2 regions of the Leptolyngbya sp. DQ-M1 genome follow, and region 2 is predicted to be linked to the other one. Evidence: predicted binding sites of a transcription regulator. Region 2 holds the regulator's gene; the other holds the start of a gene.
The links. Region 2 encodes NtcA, which controls nitrogen genes in cyanobacteria. Its sites were predicted from a motif close to TTTGTANNNNNNNNTACAAA; they were not measured.

Region 1 (15,386 bases), on a different contig from region 2:
ATTGAGTGACTCAGCTTACCCTGTCATCAAAATAAGTTGCTATCATGTCCGAGATTATTTTAATTGCTGCGATCGCCCAAACAAACGGAGTCATTGGAAATCGCGGCAAACTGCCTTGGTCGATCCCAGAAGACCTCCAACGCTTTCGGCAACTCACGCTGCATCATACCGTCATTATGGGACGGAAAACATGGGAATTTGATCTGCAAAAACGCCCATTATCTCAACGCACTAACGTTATCGTTTCCTCACAATCACTGAGATCTGAGTTACCAAATATCGAATTTGTACGATCGCTCTCTGATGCGGTTGATCGACCAGAAGAAAAGCTGTTCGTGATCGGTGGCGCATCGATTTACCGTCAAGCGTTGGAACTCGTGGATCGTATGGAGTTGACGATCGTAGAAGGTCACTACGAGGGCGATGTATTTTTCCTAGAGTGGCGCGATCGTCTAAATGAATTTGAATTAGTCAACTTGGAGTCAAGAGCTGGCTATCGATTTGAAACCTATCGTCGCGTTGTGCCCCAATAAAAAACCGATCGCAATACTGCGATCGGCTCATAGTCGAAATCAGTTAAACCCTAGCGAATGTACTCTTTCAAAACACTGTTGCGATTCGGGTGACGGAGTTTCCGCAGAGCTTTCGCCTCGATTTGACGAATGCGTTCGCGGGTCACGTTGAAGATTTGTCCAATTTCTTCAAGCGTTTTCATCCGACCATCATCCAAGCCGTAGCGCAAGCGCAGCACATCTTTTTCGCGTGGGCTGAGCGTTGCCAAAACGCCTTCGAGGTCTTCACGCAGCAGATTCTTAGACACTTGATCTTCTGGGGTTTCACCATCAGATTCGATGAAGTCGCCTAAGCGAGAATCTTCTTCCTTACCGATCGGTGTTTCTAGCGAAATCGGCAACTGAGCAGACTTGGCAATAAAGCGCAGCTTCTCGATCGTCATTTCCATCCGAGTTGCGATTTCTTCTTCAGTCGGCTTGCGTCCCATTTCCTGAGACAACAGTTTCGTTGTCTTCTTGATGCGGGAAATGGTTTCGTACAGGTGAACCGGAAGCCGGATGGTTCTCGATTGGTCTGCAATGGCGCGAGTAATTGCCTGACGAATCCACCAGGTCGCGTAGGTCGAGAACTTGTAGCCTTTTTCGTGGTCGAACTTTTCTGCCGCCCGAATCAGACCCAAGCTGCCTTCTTGAATCAAATCTTGGAACGACAAGCCGCGATTCATATATTTCTTCGCGATCGACACCACTAATCTCAGATTCGACTGCACCATTTTATCTTTAGCGCGACGACCTAAATGCAGGCGATGACGGAACTGCGGCAGGGGCATTTTCACTTCCTGTGCCCAATCTGCATCTGAAGGTTCGCGATCGAGCTTGTCGGCTAACTTGAAGCGAATGCGCTCTAATTCCAGCAAGTCCGCAATCTTACGGGCGAGTTCAATTTCTTCGTCGGCGCGGAGGAGGCGAATTCGACCGATTTCTTGCAAATATAACCGAATCGAATCTTCGGTGTAGTGCTTCTTCTTGGCTTGAGTCCGGCGACGAGTTGCACGCCCCTTGACGGGTTTTCCCTCTTCGTCATCCTCTCCTTGATCTGAATCGTCAAGATCATCAAGGTCATCGAGTTCTAACTCGATTTCTAGAGCTTCTGAAGGGTCAAATGCCTCTTCTACAACAAGTAAGTCTTTGGCTTGGGTCATGCCGCGTTCCTCGTGCTCCTTAAGTAATGAAGTAAAATGTCCCAGCACTGAAAACAGATGTTGGTGGTTCGATGCAGTCTTGCTGACCCAGAGGCGGTGTTGCTTGCCGAAGCAAGCTCTCGTTCGTCAACTGGTGTGCAGTAGAGCGATCGGCAAAATGATTCAGTCAAAACGAGCAACTGCTACAACTTCCGAGAAAATACGGTTGGCAGAGGCTGACTTTCTGAGATCATTATTTCTAAATGATTGGAATGACTCCCCGATTGTAGCCTTTCTCACAAAAGTTGCACCCTTTTCCTGATTTCTTTATTAATCATTCTTGATAAATCTGCTGTGTCTAGCATTCACGTTGCTGTTCCGATGATCGCGATCGTTTTTATCAGGATCTTTGAGTTGCACAGTGATTCATCTCTTAATGGGACAACCTCTCTGTTAGAGTCAGGCATCAATCTGATTCAAATCTATCGCAAAATTCTGGCGTGATCCACGTTTGTATCTCTATGTCACCCCCGAAAGTGATAGATAATTTGTGGCCTGTTGACAACGTTAGCCCAAAATTATCAGACTGAATCAATTGGCTAATTAGCTTACCTAATGCAACGCGATTCGATATTCAAGGCGCAAATGCCTACTAAATCGATATTTTGAGGCGTTCACTACGATTAACTCGATGATAAGCGGCAGTTATTGCAAACTAGGTTGCATGGAAAGAAATTCGCTAAGGTATTAGTTTTATTTATTTGGCTTGAGAACGAATTAAAAATGTCTGTCTTTAGAAAGATGCGAGGTTGAATGCTGAATCTGAATCTATTCAGATGAGAGATCGTTGACAGTATTGACGAGCAGAAGCAGAATGAATCAGTGAAAATAGTACATCTGGACTTAACGGTTTAACGAGAAAACCATCAACATCGGGGTGCTGCTCTTGATAAAGCCAGCTCGGAGAATCAGTTTCTGTAACGATCACAAGCGTCATGCGGTCTGCATGGGCAATCGTGCGGAGTTGATGAATTGTGGCTTCCGATCGCAGATGCTCTTGCAGAATGACAAGACAAGGGGGATTTTGGCTCACTCGTGCTAGGGCTTGATCAGTGGTGTCTACAATCTCTACGTCGAGTGCGACTTGCTGAAGGAGCGATTCTAGCCCGTGCAATTCTTCGATTTGTGGAGCTAACAGCAGAATGTAAGTGGACGGAAAGACCATGACGAAAGTACCAATCTGAAATTCAATATAGCGACTGGTTTATTCGCCTTTTTCAAGGTGAAACTCGCTGAATATCTTTCGATGCTTGAGTTTCAATCCTTTATTGCTTGTTTTTATGCTTCGGTATTTCTTAGCTTTTAAGCTTTTAGAAATACTTCCCACAAACTTTTTGTCTACAATTTCTATTCTCTTTAGAAACTACAAATTAGAGTTGCTCCGTACGCTCGATTAGGGACTATTGCTTGTGGTGCAAGGCTTAGGCAAAATAAAGTGATAGAGATTACTTCTAATTTTGTACTGATTGAGTGAGCCAAGACGGCCGCTAAATTAAAGCCGCTTCAAAAAGAGTTTGAAGATTTTTGACTTGCTCTTCTAACAGAATGTTTAGAGTATTTATGAGGCAAGAATCTACTGATTTCTTTTAGATTTCATCTCGTTTTTTCTAGAAATGAATACAGAATTAGCCCTACTTCAGATGTGCCGTTTTATTCAACTTTTGGAAGCAAATCTTAAGCTAATTAAGGCAAGTTTATTGAAACAATTCTTGACTTTGAGAAGTGGCAAGCTCCGGATGTCCAGCTTCAATGAGTGCTCGATCGCGGATTCGACAAGAATCACACACACCACAAGGAACTTCACCGCCTTGATAGCACGACCAGGTTTTGTCAATTGGCACTCCAAGCGCGATCGCTCGCTTCACGATATCTACTTTGGAATCCATGACCAGGGGGGCAATTAATTTCGGCGCTCTGCCTTCTAATCCTGCTTTGGAAGATAACTCAGCTAAATGTTGAAACGCAGTGAGATACTCTGGGCGGCAATCTGGATAGCCTGAATAGTCCACCGCATTGATGCCTAGATAGATAGCTTCTGCGTTTTGTGCCTCCGCTAGAGAAAGGGCGATCGCAATAAATACGGTATTGCGCCCTGGAACGTAAGTAATCGGAATTTGATCAGGCTGAATGCCTTCTGTCGGCACCTCAATTTCTGTATCGGTCAGTGCTGAGCCGCCCCACTGCGCGAGATTCACATCGATGACAAAATGTTGGGACAACTTGAAGTGCTGCGCGATCGCCTGTGCGCATTGGAGTTCGCGATCGTGTCGTTGACCGTAACGAAATGAAAGCGCGATCGGTTCATAGCCATCGGAGATCGCTTGTGCAGTTGTGGTTGCGGAATCTAAACCTCCGGAGAGTAAGACGATCGCTTTCGGCATAATATTCTTCCAAACTTGCCGTCTATGATCTTTGCACCATCTCCGCGTAATTCTCAACCACTAGACATTCATTTAGCGCTGAGCAAGTTGGGGAGTGCGTCCGGTCAAGCCTGACATGATGCGAAAAACGATCGTTCTTAAGGGCTGAAGGGTTCGCAAAATCCACAAGCTCAGGCGACGAAGTTGCACGATCGGGACAATCTGATTCGAGAAGGTGCGATTTAAGATGTCGGTGATGCTCAAGATCAGCAGGTTTTCCCACTGTCGCCAACGTTCGTAGCGCTTTAGAACGCGCAGACTGGCAATGTTTTCGCCGCGTTTTTTTGCGGTTTGTAAAACTTGTGCTAGGGCAGCAGCATCGCGGATTCCCATGTTGATGCCTTGACCGCCTAACGGATGGCAGCTATGAGCGGCATCTCCGATTAAGGCAAACTGCGGCAAGACATACTTGCGGCTGTGCATCAACTGAATCGGGAAGAGGTAGCGCTGTCCTTCGATTTCTGGTGTGCCGAACTTCGAGCCATATCGCGCTTGGAAGGCTTCAATAAAGGCGCGATCGTCAAGCGCTAACAGAGCTTCGGCTTCAGCACGAGGGGCTGTCCAGACGATGCGACAGCGATTACCGGGAAGTGGGAGAATGCCAGAAGGCCCTGTTTTCCAGAACCATTCATAGGCGGTGTTGTTGTGGGGAGCATCGAGCTTGAGTGTAGCGACGACACAAGCCTGCCAATATTGCCAGCCAAGCGTTTTAATTCCGGCTTGTTGACGGAGGGGCGATCGCGCGCCATCTGCTGCAACGACTAGGCGCGATCGGATTTGCTGCACTTCACCATTGAGCAGAACATCGAGAACCACATCACTGGACTGGTGCTCGGTTTTAATCACTTTGGCAGGACAGAAGCGATCGACATTTGAGCAAGTTTGAAGCAGATCCTGAAGTGCGGTAATTAAAACTCGATGTTCTGCGACATATCCTAAAGTTTCAGTGCCAATATCGCAGGGTGCAAACTGAACGGCAGTCGGATAGTCCGAATCTGAAAGGCGCACGTTCTTGTAGGTTTCAACTTGAGGGGAAATCTGTTGCCAAATGTTCAAGCCTTCAAAGATGCGGCTGGATAAGAGCGAAATAGAATACGCCTGAGCGCGAGAAACTGCCAGCGAAGACACTTCAGCCTCGATCAATGCGACTCGAAAGCCAGAATCTTTTAAGGCACACGCGAAGGTGGTTCCTACGACACCGCCACCGACGATCGCAATGTCATAGTCAAGAATTTTCGATTCAGCGATCTGCATACCCGTTGAGCGATACGAAACTTTACACCTATTCTCGCGTAGATTTTTGATGTGAGCAATCGTTAAGCGATCGATGCCATCATTAGTTCTTCAGCAATGTCAAAGTTGGCGGTCGCGTTTTGCACATCATCGAGTGCATCAAGCGCGTCCATCAGCTTGAGCAGAGCGCGGGCGTGATCGGGGTCGGTGACTTCGATCGTATTTTGGGGAATCCAGCGGAGTTCGACTTGCGCCACAGTGTAACCCCGGTCTTTCAGGCTTTGACTGAGGGATTCCAGGTTTTCGACTTCGGTAAAAATTTCTGCGGCTTGTCCGTCTTCGGTTTCGATTAGCTCATAAGCGTCGGCTCCACCTTCGAGGCAGGCTTCGAGGAGGGCTTCTTCGTCGATCGACACTGCTTCAATTTTGCGGCTGCGTCCGGTCTTTTGCGGAGCGAAAGAAAGTTCGACAATGCCTTTTTGCTCGAACATCCAGCCCACGCAACCGGGTTCACCCAAGTTACCGCCGTTTTTGCTAAAGGCTTCTCGTAAGTCAGCAGCGGTTCGATTGCGATTGTCAGTAAGGGCTTCGATCAGGATAGCCACACCGCCTGCACCGTAGCCTTCATATTGAATGGCTTCCAGTGGGGCATCTGTGCCAAGCTTGCCAGCACCTTTGGCGATCGCGCGATCGATATTTTCGTTAGGAATGCCTGCGGCTTTGGCTTTTTCGATCGCGGTTCTGAGCTGAAAATTACCTGCCGGATCAGGAACTCCATTGCGAGCCGCAACAATGATTTCACGGGAAACCTTAGTAAAGATGTTTGCTCTTTTAGCGTCTACTCTGGCTTTTTGGCGTTTAATGTTTGCCCACTTGCTGTGTCCTGCCATACCTACAAATCGAAACGGGTGCGATTAATAGGATATCGAAAAAGTTACGATTTGCCTCCGGTGAAGGTCACGCCCTGAATAAAATAGCGATTGAAGAACGCATAGATAATCAGGGCTGGCAGCGTGAAGACCATCGAAGCTGCCATGATGTAATTCCAGTAAGTGATGTATTGACCTTTGAAGGCGTTTAAGCCGATCGGTAGGGTGAACATTTCAGGATTTGACATGACAACGAGGGGCAATAAAAAATCGTTCCAGGAACTCATGAAGATGAAAATTGTTTGTGCAGCTAGAGCGGGTTTTGCTAAAGGCAGAACAATCTGAAAAAAGGTTTCAAATCGATTTAATCCATCGAGTTGTGCAGCTTCTTCTAGCTCTTTTGGAAAATTAACAAAGAATTGCCGCATCATAAAAATAAAAGTGGCGTTGACGACGGTTGGGACAACTAATCCTTGATAAGAATTGAGCCAGCCTAAAGATTTGAGAATTAGAAATTTGGGAAGTAATGTAATTTGGGCCGGGACAACGAGAACTGCCAGAACCAGAAAGAAGAATAAACGGTTTCCGGGAAATTGAATTCTGGCAAGGGCGTATCCCGCCATTGAATTGAATAGAAGATTAAACAGGGTGACAAAAATAGCAACGATCGCGCTATTGAATAACCATCTGCCAAAGAGCGGTTCTTGTGCAAAAATTGCTTTGTAATTCTCTAAAGTAAACTCCTGGGGAATAAAGTTAGCTCCACTCGCTGAGATTTCTGAGAGTGGTTTAAACGAAGCAGAGAGCGCCCATAGAAAGGGAATAAAGGTGACGATCGCATAAATGATCAGTCCACCATACATTAACCAAATCCACCAGCGAACTGTGTTTGTTTTTAACATGATTAATCTAAGCTCTCTTCTCTAAAGAAATAGCGTTGAATTAAAGTCGCTAACATAATGACGAGCGCAAGAATGAGTGTTAATGCAAGCGCATATCCCATGTCTAACCGATTGAAAGCGTATTGATAGATCAGAAGCACGATCGTTAATGTGGCGTTATCAGGGCCACCTGAGCCATTTGAGAAGATATAAGATTGATCAAATAATTGGAAGGTTCCGATAATGCCGATCGTAATCACAAAAAACGTTACAGGCTTGAGAAATGGCAGCGTGATACACCAGAATTTCTCCCAGGTTGTTGCACCATCGATCGAAGCGGCTTCATATAAACTTTCTGGAATATCTTGCAGTGCAGCCAAATAAATCACCATAAATAACGGTGCAGTTGCCCAGATATTCATCAACATAATTCCTTTGAGTGCAACTTGTGGATCACCAAGCCAATTATAAGTAGGTAAACCGACTGCATCTAGAAAATTATTTAACAACCCATTCGAGTTATAAATCCACATGAATATGAGTGTGAGAACGGCTGAAGAAGTCACAGTCGGTAAGAAGAATGCAACTCGAAACCAGCTTCGACCGCGAATTTTAGCATTAAGTAATAAAGCGAGGACGAGGGCTAGAATCGTTTGGATTGGAACAACGATCGCGACGTATTGAATTGTATTTGCAAGCGCGATCCAAACTCGTTCATCATCTTGAATCCGAATAAAATTTCTCAATCCTGCAAAGCGAAAATCAACCTCACCGAGTAATTGAACTCGATAGAAGGAAAGCACGATCGCATAAATCACAGGCAATGCCAAAAATACACCCAAGATTACGATCGCAGGTGTCATAAAGGCATAACCTGATAACGCTTCTCTAGATTTTTGTTTCATTGTTATTTCGATAAATAGATTTCTCGATTTGCAGTATTTTGAGCGCGTTTCATCGCTTCGGGTAAAGGTTGCTGTCCGAGCATCGCACTGACAAATTGATTATCAAAACTGGTGACAATGGTTGGTAAAGTTTCGCCCGCTTGCCAGAGTGTTCCATACTTTGCACCTGCAACAAAGGGTGAATAAATCGGATTACGATCGTATTTCATTTCCGCTAACACCGATCGCCGCGATGGCAGGGTAACACCCTGTTTTGCCCAAGCTTTCATCCCAGATTCGCTCGTTAGAAACTCAATTAATTTCCAGGCTGCTGCTTTCTGTTTCGATTGCCGATTCATTACATAAGCAACGGTATAAATCATCGTGCCTTGTTGATCGTTAATTTTCGGAACTTCTGTCGTTTGAAATTTCAGGTTTGGAAAGGTTTCTTTGAGATAGGGAATTGCCCAATTTCCATCGAGTGTCATTGCTACTCGTCCCTGTCCGAATGCTTCACTATTTGAATTAGCACCGACATCAGTTGCTTGTGCGGCGGTGCGATCGCGTCGATATTGCTCAATCACAAGCTGTAGTCCTTGAAGTCCCTCTGGACTATCAAATGCGGCGTAGTCGGTTTGATCCACTAGCTTTCCGCCAAATGCCTTGATCATAAAGGTTTGACGCGGCAATTCAGAGACAATTCCCATGCCGTACTGATCGATTTTGCCGTCCTTGTTTTCGTCGATCGTTAGTTTCTTGGCTGTCTGCCTCAACTCATCCCAGGTTTTAGGAGGTTGGGCAATTCCTGCACTTTTCAAAGCAGTTTGATTATAGAAAAGTGCGAGGGTTGAAAAATCTTTTGGAATGCCGTAAACGCTGTTATTTCGTTTAAACGCGTTTAATAAGCTGGATTCAAAATCATTCAGTTTGAATTCTGACTTAATGTAGGAATTAAGCGGCTCTAAGACACCAGATTTAATTAAGGCTGGTGCTTCAAATGCTTCTAAATAAAATACATCAGGGGCAACTTCTCCAATTAAACGAGTTCTAATCACATCCATATACTGGCTATTGATGACTTCTCGTTTGACTTTGATGTTCGGATTTTTTGTCTCAAATTCTCGAATCACTTGATCGAGTAGTTTTCCTTCGTTTGGATTACTTTGCCAGCCGCTTAGCGTGATTTCAACTGGTTTTGAATTAGAGTCCGATCGACACCCCACCGTAAAGAATAGTAAACTGATTGTGATCGCGCTTGGAATCAACTTTCTCATACACTAATCAGAGATTCGTAATTCTTTCATCCTAATCATGTCGCTGCGGTTTGCCCATTTGCTGAAATTTGTTTTTACGATCGCGATTTGCCTCAGTTTATTTGGATGTCAACCTGCTCAATCCTCTAATGTAACTCGATTAACGCTGTGGCAAGGGGTGAACCCGCCGCCGAATCGGGATGTTTTACAGAAGTTGGTCGATCGTTTCAATCAAGCTCACCCCAATATTCAAGTCGAATCGCTCTACGTTGGACAAGGCGATCAACAAATGCCCAAAATTCTCGCGGCAGTAGTCGGAAATGCTCCCCCAGATATGTTGTGGTATGCACCAATGATTACTGGGCAATTGGTGGAATTGGATGCGCTGAGGTCGATCGATGATTTTCTCACAGCTTCATCGGTTAAATCAGAACTCGATCCTGCTTTGCTCAATACGATGCAATATGAAGGAAAAACTTGGTCGATTCCTTTTGGTACGAACAATGTCGGTATTTATTATCGTCCGAGTCTGTTTCAAGCAGCAGGTGTGAAAAAACTTCCGCGAACTTGGACGGAATTTCGGCAAGTGGCGAAGCAGTTGACTCGCGATACAGATGGAGATGGAAAAGCAGACCAACATGGAATGCTTTTACCATTGGGCAAAGGAGAATGGACAGTCTTTACCTGGTTGCCGTTTATGTTTAGCGGGGCTGGAGAGTTGAGCAATGCGACTGTAACTTATGGCAACGAAATCACCCCTGAAAAGGTTATTCCCAGTAGCGCTTCAGCCGGAGTGAATATTGCTAATTCAGGAGCGATCGCAGCTTTACAGTTCTGGCGCGATTTGATGCAAGACGGCTCTGCAATTCTGTCTCAACCCGAACGCGGTTACGAACTCGATGGATTTTTAACCGGTAAAGTCGCAATGCAGCTTTCAGGGCCTTGGACATTGGGACAACTGCAAGCGACCCAGGTTGATTTTGGGGTATTGCCAATTCCAAAGGGAACTCAAGCAGGAACAGCGATCGGCGGCGAAAATCTATTTCTATTCAAATCCACGCCAGAGCGAGAACGAGCGGCGTTTGAGTTTGCTGAATTCGTCATGAGTGAGGAATTTCAGACCGAATGGGCGATCGGCACAGGATACCTACCCACCAATCTAAAATCGCGAGAAAGTGAAGCATACAAAGCATTCCGAGCAAAGCAGCCTGCGGTCGATGTCTTTCTCGGTCAGGCGCAATTTGGGCGATCGCGTCCGATTTTCCCAGGATACAACCGAATTTCGGATAACTTAGGACGAGCGATCGAGGCGGCATTGCTCGATCGCAATACACCAGAGGAAGCACTAAAAGCTGCACAGCAAAGATTAGATTTAATCTTTAAATAACTTCAAAACTTTGAGGGTCTGTATTCAAAAAATCGAGCAGTTGATTAAGTTGAGTATCAAATGTTGAAGAACAATGTGTTTTCCCACCAAAGCTGAGATGTGTCTTGTAGAATGAAATCAATGAACAGAGATAGTTCAAGCCATTAAAACCGCCAGCCAAGCTCTTTAATAGTGCTGGTTTATTAAAAATCAAGCCCAGATCGAGGATCGATCTGGGTTTATTGTTTGAATAGATCGAGCGGCAAATGCCCAAACGTTTCATTTACGCCATCCTCAAACGCAGATTGGCAAGAAATTAATACCCCCCGATGGTTTCCGCTGTAGGGTTCCATATGCGATCGACCCGTTAACGGATTGAATTTAATGTAGATGGCTCCAGGAATCGATCGCGTTTCTGGCACATCATATTTCAGTGCGCCCACATAGCTCGACAGCGCTTTCAAGCCCTCCTCAGCCGTTTCTGCACAGATTCCTAGAATTTGATAATCAGATAAATCTGCCACAATCAAGACTGCTTCTCGAATCGCTGCATAATCCAGCGGTTCAGAAGATCGTTCAGTACAGATAAATTGCCGCAAAATAGTTTCAGCTTCCGATCGCGTCATGATTTCGGTTTGAAGTCTACGATCGAACCAGTTTACCGCTTAAAGTAGTAGTACATATTCTCTACTAAACCTATGGCTGCTGATCCTGTTGTTTCCAGTGTGTTAGAGATTCGCGAGAAGCTATTACAAACGCTGCGGAGTACGCTGCGTCCGGGACAGCGAGAAATCGCCGATTGGCAAGGCGGGCGATTGGCGGTGTCGGCAGTTCCGGGGGCGGGGAAATCGACCGGAATGGCAGTTGCGGCAGCAGTCGCGATCGCGCAATACCAACTCCACAGCCGCCGTCAGTTAGTCGTCGTCACCTTCACGCGATCGGCAGCCGCAAACATTAAAGCCAAAATTCGTGAGTATCTGAAAAAATTAAGCCTTCCTCAAGGTGGGTTTGTGGTTCACACGCTGCATGGATTAGCTTGGTCGATCGCCAGAAGCGCTCCGGAGCGATCGGGCTTTAATCCCGATTCAATTTTAATCACACCCACGCAAGGAAATCGACTGATCCGCACCAGTGTAGAACAATGGTTAGGACTGAATCCGCATCTCTATCAGCGCTTGTTAGAAGGGCAACAATTCGACGGGGAAGAAACCGAGCGGTTACGAAGACAAGCTGTATTGCGAACCGAAGTGTTGCCTGCACTGGCAGAAACGGTAATTCGAGAAGCGAAAAGCTCAGGGTTGTTACCGGAAGATTTACGTAGTCAGATTGCATCCGATGACTATTCGATCTTGTCGATCGCTGCAGGACTGTATGAACAATACCAACTGCAACTCCAAAGCAGGAGCTTCATTGACTATGACGAGATGGTTTTAGGTGCGCTACGAGTGCTAGAACATCCGGGAATTAGAGCGCGTTGGCAATCTCAAGTGTTTGCTGTGTTTGAAGATGAAGCACAAGATTCAAGCCCCCTACAAACGCGATTATTAGAACTATTAGCAATCGATCCAGAACAGTTGCACAATCAAAACCTAGTGCGGGTCGGTGATCCGAATCAAGCCATTAATTCAACATTCACGCCTGCTGATCCGGTGTTCTTTCGAGAATTTTGTCAGACTTGCGCGATCGAAAATCGGCTTGCTGAAATGAATCAAGCAGGTCGCAGTAGTCGGATCATTCTCGAAGCTGCAAATTTTGTATTGAACTGGGTGAATCGAACTTACGGAAACGAAGACGCTGCGCCATTTCGATCGCAGATGATTCACCCAGTGTCTAACAATGATCCGCAAGCCGATGCAAACCCCAGTCCTGAAGGCTTAGGCTTTGAGATTCACACGCCTGAGGATGTGCATCAAACGGTGGAATGGATTGGTAAAAGAGCGATCGCATTGTTCAATCATTATCCAGAGCGATCGGCGGCAGTGTTAGTTCGCACCAACGAGCAAGGAAAATTTGTAGCACGAGAACTAGCGCGATGGTTCGATGACAAGCTTTCAGTCTTTGAGGTGGGAATGCGCGATCGACAGTCTCACATCCCCGCAGAGATGTTATCACTGTTGCAATTCCTCGATCGACCTCATTCTCCGGACAATCTCAAAGCTGCTTTATCTGTGTTTGTCAGCCGTCGCATCATTCCGAATCAAGATTTAAATGCTCTGATCACTTTTCCGGAACAGTTTCTTTATCCTGCTCCGCTTGATCCACCACAAGATCCACAAGTTCAACAAGCAAGCCGTTTCTGTACAAGCTTACTCAGAGCGAGATTAGAGCTACCCCTCTATCAATTGATTTCATTTCTCGCTTATACCTTGAACTATGAGCAAACAGAGCTTGCAACTGCTGACAAACTTGCAGAACGCGTCATGCAGCAAACCCGCGAGAACTCACTTACAGCAATGCTAGAAGTGTTAAGCGACGTTGTCAGTTCAGAGCGATTTGAACCTGTCGAAGCAGAAGACGACGATCGCTATGTTCGTCCCAGCCAGCTAACCGTGATCACCATGCACAAAGCAAAGGGTCTCGATTGGGACTATGTTTTCATTCCGTTTTTGCATGAAAACATGATTCCCGGATCGCTCTACATTCCGCCTGCCATGCAGTTTCTTGGCGACTTTACTTTATCTGAGGTCGCAAGAGCGCAAATTAGGGCGATCGTGCATCACGAACCGATTCCGACCAATGACGAAGCTTGGGAACGAGCCGGATCGCTCAAGACTGCTGAAGAGTTTCGATTGTTGTATGTTGCAATGACTCGCGCAAAACGATTGTTATGGATGTCTGCGGCAAAACAAGCTCCCTTTAGCTGGAACAAGCCGGAGAATTTGGACGATCGCAAACCTTGCCCAGCGATTCCTGCATTGAAGCAACAGTTTCCACTGTCGGTAATCGGAGAGTCTGATGAAGACGATGTAGAGTTCTAGAGCGATCGCAGTGCTACTCAGACAACCATCCGAACAAGGTTTGAACTGTTAATTGAATGTTGCTTGCAAACGATGGTACAGGCAAAAGCTGTTCTGGAACGTCAAAAAATCGGATTGTACGATCGGCAAAATAAACAAACACAACTTTCTCATCGGGATCAATCAGCCAACCCATCTGCGTTTGATAATCAATACAGTGCAGAATGTTTTTGATCACTTTCGTTGGGCTTTGATCTGGAGAAAGAATCTCGATCATCCAATCTGGAGCAATTTGAAAGGTATTTGCGACCTCACCATTTGCATCGCGAGGAATTCGATCCCAAGTAAACACACTGACATCTGGAACAATCGATCGTCCACCAAAAGTACAGCGTAATTCTGGGAACGCACGACCCAGGCGTTTAGATTTCAGTTCTGTATTGATGGCTGGTGTCAGTTCTCCCTGAACAACACTATGTTTTCCTTGCGGCATGGGTTTCTGGATGATTTGACCGCCAATATACTCGCTTGCTGGCTTTGTTTCCGGAAGCCTTAGAAATTCTTCTAGCGTCAAAGATTTAGCAGGAGTCTGAACCATAAACGCCACCTTTCAAGTATCTAAGACTTTCATTTTATTATGTTGATCGAGTTCTTCTCATCAGCGAAAGTAATAGCCAGATAAAAATCTACGATAGGGATCAGGTGACCCCCATCGTAGATGACTTAATTCAAGATGCCATCTTTTTTCGCCATCGTAGTCATCAAATCAATCACTCGATTCGAGTAACCCCATTCATTGTCGTACCAAGACACAATCTTAAAGAAGTTGGAATTCAGTTCGATACCTGCACCTGCATCAAAAATGCTCGATCGACGATCGCCCTGAAAATCAGTCGAAACCACTTCCTCATCGGTATAGCCTAGAACCCCCTTCAGCGTTGTTTCTGAGGCTTCTTTCATCGCTTCACAGATTTCTTTGTAGCTCGTTGGCTTTTCGGTTTTGAAGGTTAGATCGACAACGGAAACATCGGGAGTCGGCACACGAAATGCCATTCCAGTCAGCTTTCCTTTCAGTTCCGGCAGCACCAGCGTCACCGCTTTAGCAGCTCCGGTTGCAGCAGGAATAATGTTTTGAGCAGCTCCGCGTCCACCGCGCCAGTCTTTTTTACTTGGGCCATCCACAGTCGGTTGAGTTGCCGTCATTGCATGAACGGTGGTCATCAACCCTTCGACTAAGCCGAAGCGATCGTTTAACACTTTCGCCACTGGCGCTAAACAATTGGTAGTGCAGCTTGCATTCGAGACGATCGTATCTTTTTCAGGATCGAAAGAATCGTGATTCACGCCCATCAGCAGCGTTTTCACACGCTCTGGATCTTTCGTCGGAGCGGAGATAATCACCCGCTTTGCACCGGCTTTCACATGGTTAGAAGCACTTTCAAAATCGGTAAACAATCCGGTCGATTCAACCACGTAATCGGCTTCAAGATTGCCCCAGGGTAAATCTTCTGGATTCCGCATCGCAAAACACGGAATAAACTTGCCGTTTACCGCAATGCCATCGGGTTTTGCCTCGATCGTGCCCGGATATACCCCATGCGTCGAATCGTACTTGAGAAGATACGCCAAATTATCGGGCGGAACAAGATCATTGATGCCAACGATTTCAATGTTGGCATCGTCGAGCGCAGCGCGAAACACTAAGCGACCAATCCGACCGAAACCATTGATCCCTATTTTCACAGTAGCCATTGGAAGAACTCCAAAAAC
Region 2 (15,386 bases):
AGCTATAAAATGCTAAAACTGCGATCGGCAAATACATAAAGCCAAACATCAGCACCGTGAATAGGGCTGAAACTGGAAACTTAGATTGACTTTGCATTTCTATCCCCGTATTTAATTAGAAGCGCGATCGCAAGACTTACCACCAAAATTAAGATCATACTCAGCGCTGAACCAAAGCCCCAATTCTGCGTCGCGCCAAGGAACTGATCGTAGATCGATCGCGCTGCGGTTCGACTGGCAGTTCCGCCTAATAATTCAGGATTGACGAAATCGCCCAATCCAGTAATAAACACTAATAGACTTCCGGCGGCAATTCCTGGTAAACATTGCGGAACCGTCACCCTCCAAAACGCTTGGAACGGTGTTGCGCCTAAATCTGCTGCCGCTTCGAGCAGTTGACGATCGAGCTTTTCGAGTGACGCATACAGAATTAACACCATATAAGGTAATAAGCTGTAGATCATTCCAATCAAGACGGCGATCGGTTGATACAACAAATCCAGCGCAGGTAAACCAATACTGGTGAGAATGCTATTCAAAACGCCTGTTCTGCGGAGAATGCTCGCCCAGGCATACGATCGCAATAGCGAAGATGTCCAGAGCGGCAGCGTAAATCCGAGCAGCAGTAGATTGCGCCAGCGTTTCGGAGAAGAAAGCGCAATCCAATATGCCACCGGAAATCCCAGAACCAAGCATCCTAACGTCGTACCCGAAGCAAGCAGGAACGATCTTCTAATAATCGAAAAGGTTTCTGGCTGGAAAATGCGCCAGTAGTTATCAAGACCCGACGGAATTACGACATCGCCAGGCTTGATATTTGGTACTAAGCTCAGCTGGAAAATGATCAGCGTAGGCACGATCAGCAATAGCAGCAACCAGAGACTACCCGGAGCCAGCATGAGCAAAGGTTGCAGCCACCGAGGTGCAATGCTCGGAGTTTCAGAAACAGAGGGCGCTTTCATGGAACAGTGATGATGAGAATAGCTCTTGTATGAAGAATACCCAGGATTTCTCACCGTGACACGAATTTTGCTTGATGCCTCTGCTAGTGGCTAGAGCGAGACAGACGATCGCGAATTTTTTGCAGCGTATCGGAGGTGCGGACGGGCGATCGCGGCTGGGGTGTTTCGCTATCGGGCCAGAACGGCAGATCCGCACAAGGACAGTCAGAAGGAGGCATTCCCAGGGATCGCGTGGGCACAGGCATCGCACAACGGGCGCAGGGATTGATTTCCCAATCCGACGAGAGCAGTTCTCGGATCGTTTGGGTAGTGCCTTCGATGTAGCAATCGCCCGATTCTGGAGCGCGCACCAAATTCCAGCAGGCTTCAAACTCGTCACTGTAGCGATCGCCCGCAATCACAGAGGATACCTTGAGGGCTTGCCGTCCGTTGTGAGTCATGAGTCGCTTTCCTAGCTGAAACCAGTAGGCGAGATACTGTCTAACTTGTTGTTCAGTTGCCATAGGTTGCGCGAAATCAGAATGGGTCACGAGCAATATGCCTCAACTTTAGGACGAGATGTGAAGCGTGTTCCTCAATCTCATGGGAGGTAGCGGGGTAGATTTTAGAGAAAAACGGAAGTAGTCTCAGCCTAGCGCGTGGGGCTTCTAATGAATATGAATAAAATCTTTAGACTTTTAACGCATCTACCGCAGCTTTTACCAAGCCATAAAAGGGCGCTTGCGACACATCGACTTCTTGCATTGCTTGATCTAGTTTTCCAAGCGTTCCAATTCTTTGCCCTTTTTGAATAATTAAGGTTTCACCTTTAGTGTTCTGAATTCTTAACTCTTTGATCCCACTTTGTTCGAGGAGTGTGCAGGTGTAGGGTCGATCGCTGAAGATAAATTCGGTTTGCTGCGACGGTAGTCTTGCCCCAACGATTTCGAGTTGGACGGAAACTTCGTTGTTCCATTCGTTGGACTTGAGCTGATAGGCGATATCTAAGGTGCTTGGTAGGGGGAAATATTCGCCCCAGCGCCATGCGATCGCGTTAATTTTCTCGCTGCCTGAGCGCAGTACAAATTTGATGTGTCCTTTCCCAATCCGGCGTTGCTCATCAATGCAAACGTTCGGTGTCCAGAAAACCGGATCGGGGTTGTCCATACCGCAAGGATGCAGGGCATCAAGTTGGGCGTGAAGCGCTAGATCAAGTTGAGCGAGTTCGGCTTGGGCATCGATCGTGACTAACGGTTTAAGGTGCGCAGGTTTAAGCGATCGGTGGGCGAAGGTTCTAAGTCTTGCTCGAATGTCGTCTAAACGATCGGCTTCAAAAGAAAACCCGCCTGCTGCTTTGTGTCCTCCATGTTTGAGCATCAAGTCTTTGCAGCACTCTAACGCTTCAAACACATTGAATTCTGGGATGCTGCGAGCCGACCCGCGAATATGAGTTTTTGCTGCGTCTTCATACGTTCCGATAAAGACTGGAACACCGTAGCGTTCGACTAATCGAGAGGCAACAATTCCGATTACGCCATGATGCCAATCGGGTTGCACTAACAATAAAACACGATCGTCTTTCGCATTTAGCGAACTGTTTTCATAGGCTTCGATCGCTTCTTTCTCGATCTGTTCACACAATTGTTGCCGGTGTTTATTCACCTGTTCACACTGCATTGCGCGCTCTAATGCAACGCCATCATCATCAGTAATCAATAGCTCAATCACAATCTCTGGATCAGAGATCCGCCCGATCGCATTGATTCTAGGGCCTAATCGAAACCCGATCGCTTCAGGCTTGAGGTTTTTGTCATTGCTCAAGCCTGCAATCTGAATTAACGCTTGAATGCCCGCTATTTTGGACTTTGGTAATAACTGCAAACCGCGCTTTACCCAGCGGCGATTAACCCCGGTCAGTGGAGCCAAGTCTGCGATCGTGCCTAGTGTAAATAGCTCTAACAGAGAGTGCTGTAAGTCTCTGGTCTGTCCAAAACTTTGAGCTAAACAGACGGCGAGAACATACGCAACTCCCACTCCCGCCATACCGCGATACGGTGAGGTTTCTGCGATTAACTTCGGATTTAGAATTGCATTTGCGTTTGGCAGGGTTGGCGGTAAATCATGGTGATCGGTGATAATTACTGTTAAACCGAGTTCTCTGGCGCGATCAATTGGATCATGTGCCGCAATGCCATTATCGACCGTGAGAATCAGCCCGACTCCTTCCTCGTGAAACTCTTCGATAATGCGGCGATTGATGCCGTATCCTTCGCTCATGCGGCTCGGAATCGCATAGTCAACTCTTGCGCCCAAATACCGCAATGCTCGGAGTAACAATGCAGTGCTCGTCATGCCGTCTGCATCATAATCGCCGCAAATCGCAATCCGGGTTTTATCGTTGATTGCATTAATCAAGAGTTCTAAGCTGATCGCTAAATCTGGAAAGTCTTCTAGCGGAGAAGGCAGCGATTGTCGTTCTGGGTCGAGAAATTCTTGGACGGATTCGAGCGAAGTGAAGCCGCGATTGATCAAAACCTGCGCGAGAAGCGGCGATCGCTGAGTTTCTACAGCAAGCTGTGTCGCACGATCGCGCTGAGCGGGATGAATAAACCAACGTTGATCCGGGAGGCGCGATCGATCAGACATAGCCAGAGCGCAAACTTAAAGAGACGGAAACGATTGTACTCTTGAACGCTGCGATCGCGGATCAAACTCCACTGTATTCTTTACTGTTTCAGCAAAGCGCTGAGCGAGTAACGCATTGGTGTAATGGCTCAGAACTGCTTGTCGTCCGGTGGCTGCATAGTGCGATCGCAGTTCGGGATTTAGAATCAATTCGCTTAATTTCTGTGACAGCGCGATCGCGTTTCCTTCAGGAAAAACTAATCCGCCTTTTGTGGCAGTGATTAGATGAGGAATTTCGCCTGAATCCGAGCCGATTACCGGAGTTCCACACGCCATCGCTTCAATGATTACTCGCCCGAACTGTTCTTTCCAACTCGATCGCGTCTCAGAAGGCAACACCAGCAGATCGAATGCCGAAAGATAGTTCGGAGTTTCGGTAAACGGAACAAAACCTAATTTCTGAATGCGATCGTTTAAATTCAACTGTTGGGCGATCGCGTCAAACTCGGACTCATACTCTCCAGCCCCAATCATCACCAGCCGCCACGGGAGCGATCGGATCTCGTTCAAAGCAAGGAGTAGCGTTTTCAGTCCTTTTTGTTCAACAATGCGCCCAACATAGCCGATTAATACAGCTTGGGCACCCAGTTCAGTTTTAAGCGTATTCGATCGGGGATAGTAAATTGCTGGATCAATTCCAGACGGCATCAATACACTTTGCCCCGTGTATCCCTTTTCTCGCATCACCGCTTCTGCGCTGTAAGACCCAGGAAACATCACATCAGTATGCTTCAAAATCCAGCGCTCCATCTGCCGAAACGGAATCGGATAGCGCTTAAGAATGTTCTGCCAGGTAAAAAAACTAATCGGTTTGCGAATCGTGAAATAGTTTGCGAGATAAACCTGCAACGTCACTAACGCATAAGGCTCCTGATGTAGGTAGATAAAATCGGGATTGAGCTTGCGGAGTAGATTTACAAAGAACGATCGATAACTATGCAGAGGAATGCTGCCTGAGCGCCAAACTGGAATGCTGATAATCTGTCCGCGAAAATCTTTCCAGCGCTCGATCTTGCGCCGAATGCCGTATTCATCTTTCCAATTTTCAGGCATGACGATCGTGAGTTCCCAGCCGGTTTGCTGCTCAATCTCAGCGTAAAACTGTTGAACCACAGAGACTGTACAAGAATGATTCACGATCAAAAGCTTCATAGATTGCACCGCAGGACATTAAAGAACTAATCGGCAGGCTGATAAGCGGGAGCTTGCTTGATTTTGTGCCATTTGTAATAGGTACTCCACTTCAAGGCACGACGATCGCGCCAGAGTGCCGGAAGATTTTGCTGAATTTCGCGAACAATCCAACTTGCCCCAAATTCACTCTTGATCTTGTGCTGACGACAATAAGCCCAATGTTTGTAAACGTAGAGCAAGATTCTCAGGGGAACGCTGAACACCATCATCGCCGAAGGTTCGTTATAAATCGCAGCAAAACACTTGTTCCGGCAGTTGTTTCTCAGCGCGACTAAGTTATTTCGTCCGATCGGGGACTTATAGTGAATCACACAAGCATCCGGTAGATAAACCACATAAAAGCCGCGATCGAGCATTCGCTTACAAAATTCGGGTTCTTCATAATACGCGGCGAACATTTCCCGATAGCCTCCTAATTCGAGAAACAAGTCTCGTCGCAGCAGGCTACCGTAGCCTACAAAAGTCGGAGCATAACAACGATACTCGATTGCCAAAGGTTGACCCGGCAAGAGTTTTCCGGTTTCGTCGCTTTGAGACAGCGCGACTGCTCCCACTTCAGGACTAATCTTCAACACCGTTAAGGCGTTGTCAACACTCTCCGCGCTCAACAGTTGAGCATCATCATCGAGATACAGCAAATAAGGCGCTTTCGCTCGTTCTGCAAGTTCGTTGCGGGTGGCAGGGATACCCTTATTGTTTTCATGCCGAAAGACTTGTAATCGATCGACCAAAATCGGATCGATCGCTGGAAGCACCCGATCGACGATCGGCGCTTCTGAGGCATCATCAATCAGCAGAATCTCAAACTCAACGTGCTGCAGCAAGGTAAGAGAATTCAGGCAGCGAATCACATCATCAGGACGATTACGACTGGCAACACAGACTGAGAGCGCTGGAGAGGTAGAATTCATCATCAGGCGAATCGCGTCAACTCCTTAAAATTTGAAGTGATAGTGGGCATCTGTCATCTGCCCGAGGATAGGACAGCTTTCTTCTAAACAAAATAAAATTTAACTGCATCAATTGAAAGATACGATCGCACGGGTCGAATCGTATACTAAGAGAGCAATTTACAATCGTTTACTCTTGGGCATCGATCTTCGCAGCTACGTTTATATCGATCGCTTGCAGTCGCAGCACGCAGCTTATCTGGGAACCGAGGCGCTAGGATTTCTGCCACTTCCCGGTGACGCTTCATTATGGATTGAAATCACGCCTGGAATTGAAATCAATCGCATCATGGATGTGGCACTGAAAGCGGCAGTGGTGCGTCCGGGAGTGCAGATGGTCGAGCGGTTATATGGAGTCCTCGAAATTCACGCGAGCAATCAAGGCGAAGTGAATGCGGCGGGGCGAGCAATTCTGGCGGCGCTGAATGTGCAGAAACAGGATTGTCTGCGACCGCGTGTGATCTCCAGCCAGATTATCCGCAATATTGATGCTCACCATACGCAACTGATTAACCGAACGCGGCGCGGCAATATGATTTTGGCAGGACAAACGCTGTATGTGTTTGAAGTAGAACCAGCGGCATATGCCGCTTTAGCTGCAAACGAAGCCGAAAAAGCGGCGTTCATTAATATTCTGCAAATCTCAGCCGTGGGCAGTTTTGGACGCTTGTATCTAGGCGGTGAAGAGCGCGACATCATCGCCGCATCGAAGGCAGTGATCGAGACGATGGAAAATCTGCCGGGACGAGAACACTACAGCGATCGTAAGGAGTAAAGCGATCGTGGCGGTGATGGCACATTTGATGACGCTGCATAAGGGCGCGGTGATTTGGTCGGAGTGGCGATCGCGCTATCCGACGATCGAGCCGGATTTAAGCGATGCGGATTTAGATGAGATTGAGTTGCGCGGCGCAAACTTACGAGGAGCGAATTTTAGTCGCTCTAGATTGTGCTGGGCAGTGCTGAATGAAGCAGAGTTGAACGCGGCAAAATTTAATAAAGCAGTGCTTCAGAAAACTGAATTTATGCACGCGACATTACAGCACGCCCAATTTGTGGATGCGAACTTAGTTGGAGCAGATTTTCGCCACGCTAATCTAACCGATGCCAATTTCATCGGAGCAGATCTCAAAGGGGCGAATTTTAATGATGCAGATCTGATTCGGGCGAATTTGATTGGCACAGAGTTACGGGGGGCGAAATTTAAGCGATCGGATCTTACAGGTGCAGACTTGCGGCGATCGGATTTAAGCAATGCGATTTTGATTCAGGCAAACTTAGCCGAAGCCAATTTGAGCGATGCAAATTTAGTTGAGGCGGAATTAAGCGGAGCGCATTTTTATCGATCGACCTTCCACAAAGCCAATTTAAAGTTCGCTCACTTTAGCGGGAGTTACTTATTTGGGGCAGATTTCACGGGTGCTGACTTGTCGGGAGCTGACTTGTCCTGGGCAAATTTGGGCAAGGCAAATTTTACTGGGGCAACTTTAGCCGGCACGAATCTCAGAGGTGCAAATTTGGCGGGTGCGGTTTTGCCCGCTAGATTAAGTCGATGACGCGATCGCCCTGCCATCGTCTTTTTCAGGTAAACGGGTACTCTGGAGGTAAAATTCCTTCGTTCTCTCCGCATGAAAAACTGGTGGCAGCAAATCCAAGCGAAAATTCAGGTCATTCCAGAAGCAAAACCAGAAGAATCGATTCTTCTGCGAGTCCTCACTCAGTCGCTTGTCAGCGTGGGAATTTTGGCGACAGATTTGGCTGCGGAAACTCAGTTGAGCGTGTGGGCAATTCCCTTAAGCGCGATCGGAGCCTACTGGAGTTGGCATCGACGACGCAAGAAAAATACAGGGTTTAAATTCCTGTTGGCGATCGCAATGACGATCGTGCTGTTTAGTTTTTTTGGCAGGATGCTCGGTGGTGCTCAGAACGGTGATAATCGGCTGCTGCTGGCAGAGTTTCTGATTCAGATCCAAGTGCTGCACAGCTTTGATTTGCCACGCCGCAAGGATTTGGGCTATTCGATGATGATTGGGCTAGTGCTGCTGTCGGTGGCAAGTACGCTGAGTCAGACGATGCTGTTTGGCGCAATGCTGCTGGTATTCTTGGCGATCGCGCTCCCGGTACTGATGCTCGATTATTGTTCGCGCTTGGGCGTAGATGTGGTCAAGTTAGAGCGCACCAGCTTTAAGAAAATCAATTTTCGAGTGCTGCCTGCGATTTTTGCGATCGTGCTGGCATTGGGATTGGTGATTTTTGCGCTGATGCCGCGACTTCCTGGCTATCAGTTACGTATATTTCCGGTCAGTTCTCCGGTGAGCGTTCAGGAGCGATTTAATAACCGAGTGATTACCAATCCGGGCATGGGTCAGAGTCGAGATCCGCGTGTGGGAATGCGATCGGGGAGCGGAAAAGGCGCAGGGCAAAGCCAAGATCCGGATGACCTGTCTTATGGTGGATTTGGCGACAAGATTAGCCAAAACGTGCGGCATCCATTAAAGCCGCGAGTCATTATGCGGGTGCGATCGCAGATCGAAGGCTTTTGGCGGGTGATGGCTTTCGATCGCTACACAGGGCAGGGTTGGGAAGTGTCGCGCAACGACAAGACGCAGACAGTTAAACGCTCACCTTGGTCATATCGGTTCTTTCTGCCGACTCCGGTGACGATCGGCAAAACACGCGAAGTGGTGCAGACCTACACGATTATTGCCCCAATGCCGAATCTAATTCCGGCGCTTTCAAGGGCGAGAGAAATCTATTTCCCGACCGATGAAATTGCGATCGACCCCGAAGCAGGATTACGTGCGCCGATCGAGTTAAGCGATGGCATTACTTATACCGTGGTGTCGGATGTGCCGTATCGCGATCGCACGTTGCTGCGGCTGTATTCGTCCAGAGCGCAGTATCCAAAAGAGAGTCCACACTTACAGATTCCAGCGGGAATTGCTCAGAATGTCGCTAAAGAAACGAAGCGAATCCTGGCAACTTCTGAACAGCCGATCGAGTCCGATTATGAAAAGGCGCTTTATCTGGGGCAGTATTTGAAGCAGCGTTATCAGGTTCGGCAAGACCTGGATTTGCTGAAGCCGGGTGAAGATCTCGTCGAGGCATTTTTGCAAAATCAAGGCGGCGATCGCGATCATTTTTCTACGACACTGACGATGATGCTGCGATCGATTGGCATTCCGGCGCGATTAGTAGCGGGATATGCGCCCGGAGAATTTAATCCCTTCACCGGACTGTACATTGTGAAGAATACCGATGCTTACGCGATTACAGAAGTCTTCGTGCCACGCATGGGATGGTTCACGATCGACCCGATTCCGGGACGTGAACTGATTCCGCCTTCGATCGAGGAATATCAGCCCTTTAGTCTGCTGCAGCGATTTTGGAACTGGGTCGCGGGATGGCTACCTCTGCCTGTAACGGCTTGGATCAGCGAAGTAATTCGGACGATCGGGAGCGCGATCGGCTGGTTTTTGGCGCTGTTTACTCAAGGATTAGGTGGATTCTTGACCGCGTGTTTACTAATGATTAGCACTGCCTTGCTGGTTTGGCTGTGTGGTCAAGGCTGGAAAAAATGGCGAACTTACCAGCGGTTGCAGAAGCTTGCACCGATGGAGCGGCTTTATCAGCAAATGCTGTCTCGCCTCGAAGCGCAAGGCACTCGTAAATCTTCAGCAGATACGCCGCTAGAATATGCCCGACGAGCAAAAACCATGCGGACTCAAGAGCAAGCAGGTGCGATCGAAGACATTTCCCAAGCGTATGTGAAGTGGCGCTACGGACGAGAAAAACCTGAAATTGAAGCGCTGCGGCATCAGTTGAAGAGACTAAAACCTCAGCGAAAGTAAATGAGTAAGCCTGTGCCAAAGGCAACACCATTGGCAGTATTCATTTCGCATAGCAACCGTCTCGACCTCAGCAGCACAAAGGAATCCGCTCGAATGGGTGCAAGTGACACTATCGCCATCCGATTCGAGTTACGGTACAATCTTCCAAAATTATTCAGCCCTGAGAGGGAGAATCTAAGCGTGCCGAAAAAAACACGCTCGAAAGTAGAAAATTCCCAGAGATTTTCAGGATCACGGCTAAAATGTAGCGCAGTGTACAAAAAGCATTCGGTGACTCAGTTTTAGTGGTCTAAAGTCATCAATTGTTTACAAAGCTCGATCGCTGACCGGCTTGTAAACTCATCCAGCACTCGACACGACAAGGAAAGAAATGGTTGTGACCAAGGATAGACCGCTTGCAGCAATGTTCCGTCAGATTGGAGGAAGTGCATATCCTCCCGTGATTGAAACGTTTGAACGGGGCAAAACAATCTTCTTTCCCGGAGATCCGGCAGAACGAGTGTATTTTCTGGTCAAGGGTGCCGTCAAACTGTCGCGGGTATACGAAGCAGGCGAAGAAATTACGGTGGCGCTGCTGAGAGAAAATAGCGTATTCGGGGTGCTGTCACTGATTACCGGACAAAGAGCCGATCGCTTTTATCACGCCGTTGCCTTTACCCCGGTTGAGTTGCTTTCGATCCCGATCGAGCAAGTCGAGAAAGCACTGAAGGAAAACCCCGAACTTTCGATGCTGATGCTCAAAGGCTTGTCCTCGCGGATTTTGCAAACCGAGATGATGATCGAAACCTTAGCGCACCGGGATATGGGATCGCGATTGGTGAGCTTTTTGCTGATTCTCTGCCGCGATTTTGGAGTCCCATCGCAAGAGGGAATCATGATTGACCTCAAACTCTCGCATCAAGCGATCGCTGAAGCGATCGGTTCGACTCGCGTGACGGTGACGCGCTTACTGGGAGATTTGCGTCAGGACAAAATGATTTCGATTCACAAGAAAAAAATCACCGTTCACAACCCGGTAACGCTAAGTCAGCAGTTTACCTAATTGGACTAGAATTCTTTCCTTGAAGACCCGCCCGAAGTATAAATCGAACAGGCATAATGATAGGCGGATCTAGAATTGCCTTGCCAGTGTAAAAGTGCTGGTCTAAGGATCTCTTGGGAGTCTTATGTCCGATGTCGGGCTGATTTTAATTCTGGTGGTGTTGGTGTTGGGTGGAGTGATCGCAACAGTGGGTGATCGCTTGGGAACTCGTGTGGGAAAAGCGCGGCTTAGCTTGTTTAATCTTCGTCCGAAGCAAACCGCGGTCGTAGTCACCATTTTGACCGGAACGCTGATTTCTGCCTCAACTTTAGGAGTGCTGCTGCTGGCAAGTAAAACCTTTCGCGAAATGCTGCTGAACTTTGGGCGAATCCAAACCGAGCTGCGCGATCGCGGACGCGATTTGGAAAAAGCTGCCACCGATCTGAAGGCGACCGATGCTCAGAAAGCGCAAGTCGAGAAACAACTCACAGAAGCTCGATCGGAACGCGCCCAAGTTGAGGAACAGCTAAAGCGAATCAATGCCGATCTGAAAACTTCAATCGATCGCCAACGGGAAACCAATGCTCAACTCCGCACCACCGAAGCGCAGCGTGATCTCACGCGTCGTCAACTGGTCGCGGTGTCTGGTCAAGCATTAAAACTCCGCAGCGATATCAATCAACTGCAGTCGGAACAAAAGACCCTGATTACGCAGCGCGATCAGGTCAAGCAGCAGATCGCCGAGCGCGATGCAGAGATTGCCGAACGCACGAAACTGATTGAACAGCGCGATCGTGAGATTAATGAGCGCGATCAGGTGATTGGGCAGCGTGAGACGGATCTGAAGCGATTAGAGGCACAACGAGCCAGCCTAACTGCGACACTGCAGCAAATTGAACGGGATGTCGAGCTAATTCGCAGCGGCGATCTGGCGATTTATCGGACACAAGTGTTGTCTTCTGGCGTGGTGCGCGTAGGAAATTCGGAAGGTGCGAAAGCAGCGATCGATCAACTCCTGCAATATGCAAATCGTTCTGCGGTTGAGGCACTGCGGCTCGGACGAGATGATCTGCAAATTGTGCAGATTCGGACGACGGAAGTTGAAAGTTTGATTCAACAAATCAGGAATGGTCAAGATTATCTGGTTCGGGTACAAGCCCTCGCAAACTATGTCAAAGGCGAAAACAAACCCGTGTTTGTTTACATGAGTGCAGTCCCCAATCGGGTTGTGTTTTCTGCGGGAGAGACGATCGCTGCCCAAACGATCGATCCCTCCAAGCTTGCACCGCAGGACTTCCAACGGTCGATTCAAGAACTGCTTGCTGTTTCTAATACTCGCGCTCGTGTCGCTGGCGTTTTGAACGACAACATTCAAATCGAAAAACTGCTTACATTAGGATCATTCATTGACCAGCTGCGGCGCTATCCCACTCCGGTTGAACTGCGAGCGATCGCATCGGATACCACATACACGGCTGGGCCGCTCAAAATAGAATTAGTGGCAGTTCAAAACGGACAAGTGGTGCTGAGAGCATCGAGCTAACATATCCAGCGAATAGGGGAGTAGAGACGCAGCATGGCGGAACAGCCAGTAATTCTGGGGTTTGATCCAGGGCGGCAAAAGTGTGGATTAGCGGTCATGGGGGTCGATCGCCGCCTCTACTATCATGAAGTGATCAGCGCCGAAAGCACGATCGCGACGATTCAAGGCTTGCGGGAGCGGTATCCGATTTCGCTATTAGTGATGGGGGATCAGACTTCCTCAAAAGATTGGAAGCTCAAGATTGCGAATGAATTAAGTGAGCCGCTGCGGATTATTACGGTGGATGAGCGCAATAGTTCCTTAGAAGCTCGCGATCGCTATTGGCAGCTTTATCCGCCAGAAGGGTTGAATCGGTTGATCCCGCAAGGAATGCGAACGCCGCCGAGAGCGATCGATGATATTGTGGCGATTTTGCTGATCGAACGGTATTTAGAACGCTTGGTGAGCTAAGGGATCGATTCATCGCCTAGACGGGCTTGAGTGAATTGTTCTAGCACTGCCTGACGCAACAATCGCTGTGGCATGAATCCCTGAGTCAAAATGAAGTCGTGAAACTTTTGGGAGTCAAATTTCTCGCCGAGTTGTTGTTCGACATCTTTGCGAAGCTGCATCAGGCGTTGATAGCCATAGAAGTAAGAGGGAGCGTGTCCGGGAAGCCGGACGGTATAGCGATCGATTTCCTGCTGAGCGAAGAACTTTGAGTAGCCTGCCTCTTCGGTGAGAACGCGCAGTGCTTCGGTCGTCGAGATTTTACCTAAATGCAGTTCGGGTTCCAAGAAGGCACGCGCCGCCCGCAATAGCTGAAATTGTAGGGAGATAAACTGCCCTTCGATCGGCATGAACGGTAGGGTAATCGCTTCGGCGTAGAGTGCCCAGCCTTCGTGGTTGGCGGGGTTGTAGCCGAACTTCGATCGAGCCTCAGAAATGCCTTGATCTTGAATCGTGGTGAACTGGAGGTCGTGTCCGGGTCTGCCTTCGTGAGCAGTGAGCGTCCAGGAAACGGCGGCATAGGTGAAGTCGTTGTAGGTACGGGGTTGGGGGTCTGGTTTTAGGAGGGGAATGATGAAGGTTCCAGCCGTTTTGCTTGAAGCTTTGGGAGCATGGTATTGCGGAACGGGAAAAATGGCGTTTTCACGATCAGTGGTGAGCCGAATGGTTAAGGGGCGTTTCGGGAGCGTGACTAATTTTTCACGCTGAATGATGGCTTCGATTTCCTTTTGGCGTTTCTGATAGTGCGGCAGAATTTGATCGCTCGGTAATTGCTCTTGCTTGAGAGCGCGGATTACGTCGCCATAGTCTTTTGCCTGAAAGCCTTTTTGTCTGGCGATTTGTGGAGCAAGCACGTTCATTTCTTGTTGAATGGCGGCAAAGGCAGAATGGGCATTTTGCAGGAGTTCGTCGATCGGGATTTCAACTCCTCGTTCTGCGAGTTCTGCTGCATAAAGTTCGCTCGGTAAGCGGAAGCTGGTTCTGGCTTTGGGTAGAATTTCTTGCCGAACAAAGTTTGTATATTCGGTTAATTGTGCTTTTAGTTTGGTGTAACTTGATTGATCGATTTTCTGTTGTTCGATGCGTTGCTTGATTTGTTCGAGTTGAATGGCTGTATTTGCTAAATCTTTTTCAAGCTGCGATTTTTCGGGAAAGAAAACGTTTTCTTGCGTCATGCTCTCTCGCATTCTTTGAATCGCCATCGTCGCGATCGCAGTTGTATTTTCTCCGCTAATTCGCTTTAATTGCTTGGTTAAATCGCGCTTGTTGAGATCATCAATGCTGCGGTTAATTTCTCTAGCTAAATTCACATAAGGCAAACGGTATCGTCGATCGAGTTGAATCGATCGCAATTCCTCGTTTGCTGATTGAATCAGAATTTCTAGATCAAGTTTGACCGATGGCTCAGTTTCCTGCTTTCGCTTTGTCTGAAGTGTTGCAACTGCGTCATTTAAGTTTCGCTCGTAGCATTGCACATAGTTTGTATCTAGTTTCAGCAGCGATTGGCTGAGTGTGGGTTGATCTGTGCAGTTTGATTCTGATTCAGCTTTGATTAGAAGGTTTGTATTTTCATTGCTTCTTGTGATCCAGTTAGGTTTTGCCGATGCGATCGGTTCTGAAATGGAGTGGATCGCGATCGCGACCATGAACGATGCGATCGCCAGCAAAACGGGAACTTTGCGCGAGAGCCGGAGAGCACGAACCATAAATCAGTGAAAAGGGACTGATCGATCTTAGCGGTCACAAAAATTTCTTTACTGACGACACTGGAGCGACTTAAACACATCGTCTGCTTTCTTTCGCGCTACATCTAAATTTGCGTCATTTGCCAGCAGATTCACCACATATCGACTGTCACCCAAAATGATGTTTGCTCGGTAAATCACAGTCGCTTTTTCGGGGGAATCGGGGTACTTTAGCAATCCCTCCCGAACCGCAATTCCCGTCGTTTGTCCACACAGCGTCCGGTTTTCAGCCCGCACCGTCTTGATTTTCAGTTCTTCTTCGTCCGCGCCCAGCGCAATGCTGTCTAAGATGCGATCGATCCGCCGCCGTCCTGATTCTTGATCTACCGGAACCCGCGCCATCAAAAGCTGAATATCGGGTTCATTGCCTTCGCTGGCAACAAGGGCAACTTTTGCGCCTGCTATATTCACACCCAGCAGACCCTGAGAGCCTCCAGGTAGGGAATAAGTCATGATATTGCTGGCGATCGCTTCTGCGCGTTGGGGGGTTGCAGCATTGCTGAGAAATTTTAATCCGAGTCCGGTTAAGCCGACTCCCAGCGTAGCGATCGCGCCCAGCACCACGGCAAGCGTTTCCCAAATTGAAACTTTGTATTGCGGAATTCTAGAAGGGAGGTCTCTCATTGTTCTTACTCCAAATCAACGCCTAAAAAGCGATCGAGAAACCGAGTCCGCCAGGACAATCTCAGAATTAGCGCCCACTCTATCGCAACCAAACCCAAAAACAGGCAATCCTGTAAACTCAGCGGAGACAGTTCAAAAAACACCCGCAGCGGCGGAATTGCAAGAATCAGCAAATAGACAACAAGTAGGGCAACGGCAACGATCGTATATCGCCAGTCGCCGCTTAATGGTTCTCCGCCTGTCCAAGCGTTTGTGGGTGGCTTGAGAAACGGAATCAACAACAGTTCGCAAAACACTAAAATGGTGACTAATGCAGTCCGAGGAATATTAAATTCGATCTCAG

Region 1: the regulator NtcA is predicted to act here: its motif matches at 1,977-1,996, upstream of rpoD (RNA polymerase sigma factor RpoD).

The regions. Positions count from the first base shown of each region.
Region 1 covers NZ_JAMPLJ010000006.1:156,450-171,835, forward strand. Annotated here, with positions in the region: gene NC981_RS18900 (dihydrofolate reductase) at 45-533, shown strand; gene rpoD (RNA polymerase sigma factor RpoD) at 584-1,714, opposite strand; gene NC981_RS18910 (response regulator transcription factor) at 2,526-2,918, opposite strand; gene queC (7-cyano-7-deazaguanine synthase QueC) at 3,448-4,134, opposite strand; gene NC981_RS18920 (FAD-dependent hydroxylase) at 4,207-5,427, opposite strand; gene NC981_RS18925 (YebC/PmpR family DNA-binding transcriptional regulator) at 5,490-6,296, opposite strand; gene NC981_RS18930 (carbohydrate ABC transporter permease) at 6,341-7,177, opposite strand; gene NC981_RS18935 (sugar ABC transporter permease) at 7,180-8,061, opposite strand; gene NC981_RS18940 (ABC transporter substrate-binding protein) at 8,064-9,314, opposite strand; gene NC981_RS18945 (ABC transporter substrate-binding protein) at 9,352-10,680, shown strand; gene NC981_RS18950 (DUF1824 family protein) at 10,899-11,285, opposite strand; gene NC981_RS18955 (ATP-dependent helicase) at 11,358-13,637, shown strand; gene NC981_RS18960 (Uma2 family endonuclease) at 13,651-14,214, opposite strand; gene gap (type I glyceraldehyde-3-phosphate dehydrogenase) at 14,340-15,368, opposite strand.
Region 2 covers NZ_JAMPLJ010000005.1:286,114-301,499, reverse strand. Annotated here, with positions in the region: gene NC981_RS17870 (ABC transporter permease) at 1-97, opposite strand, end outside; gene NC981_RS17865 (ABC transporter permease) at 81-962, opposite strand; gene NC981_RS17860 (hypothetical protein) at 1,046-1,465, opposite strand; gene recJ (single-stranded-DNA-specific exonuclease RecJ) at 1,632-3,587, opposite strand; gene NC981_RS17850 (glycosyltransferase) at 3,603-4,778, opposite strand; gene NC981_RS17845 (glycosyltransferase) at 4,805-5,731, opposite strand; gene NC981_RS17840 (hypothetical protein) at 5,907-6,545, shown strand; gene NC981_RS17835 (pentapeptide repeat-containing protein) at 6,562-7,326, shown strand; gene NC981_RS17830 (DUF3488 and DUF4129 domain-containing transglutaminase family protein) at 7,399-9,621, shown strand; gene ntcA (global nitrogen regulator NtcA) at 9,992-10,663, shown strand; gene NC981_RS17820 (DUF3084 domain-containing protein) at 10,788-12,185, shown strand; gene NC981_RS17815 (pre-16S rRNA-processing nuclease YqgF) at 12,219-12,635, shown strand; gene NC981_RS17810 (DUF885 domain-containing protein) at 12,632-14,380, opposite strand; gene NC981_RS17805 (hypothetical protein) at 14,429-15,043, opposite strand; gene NC981_RS17800 (HAD-IC family P-type ATPase) at 15,049-15,386, opposite strand, start outside.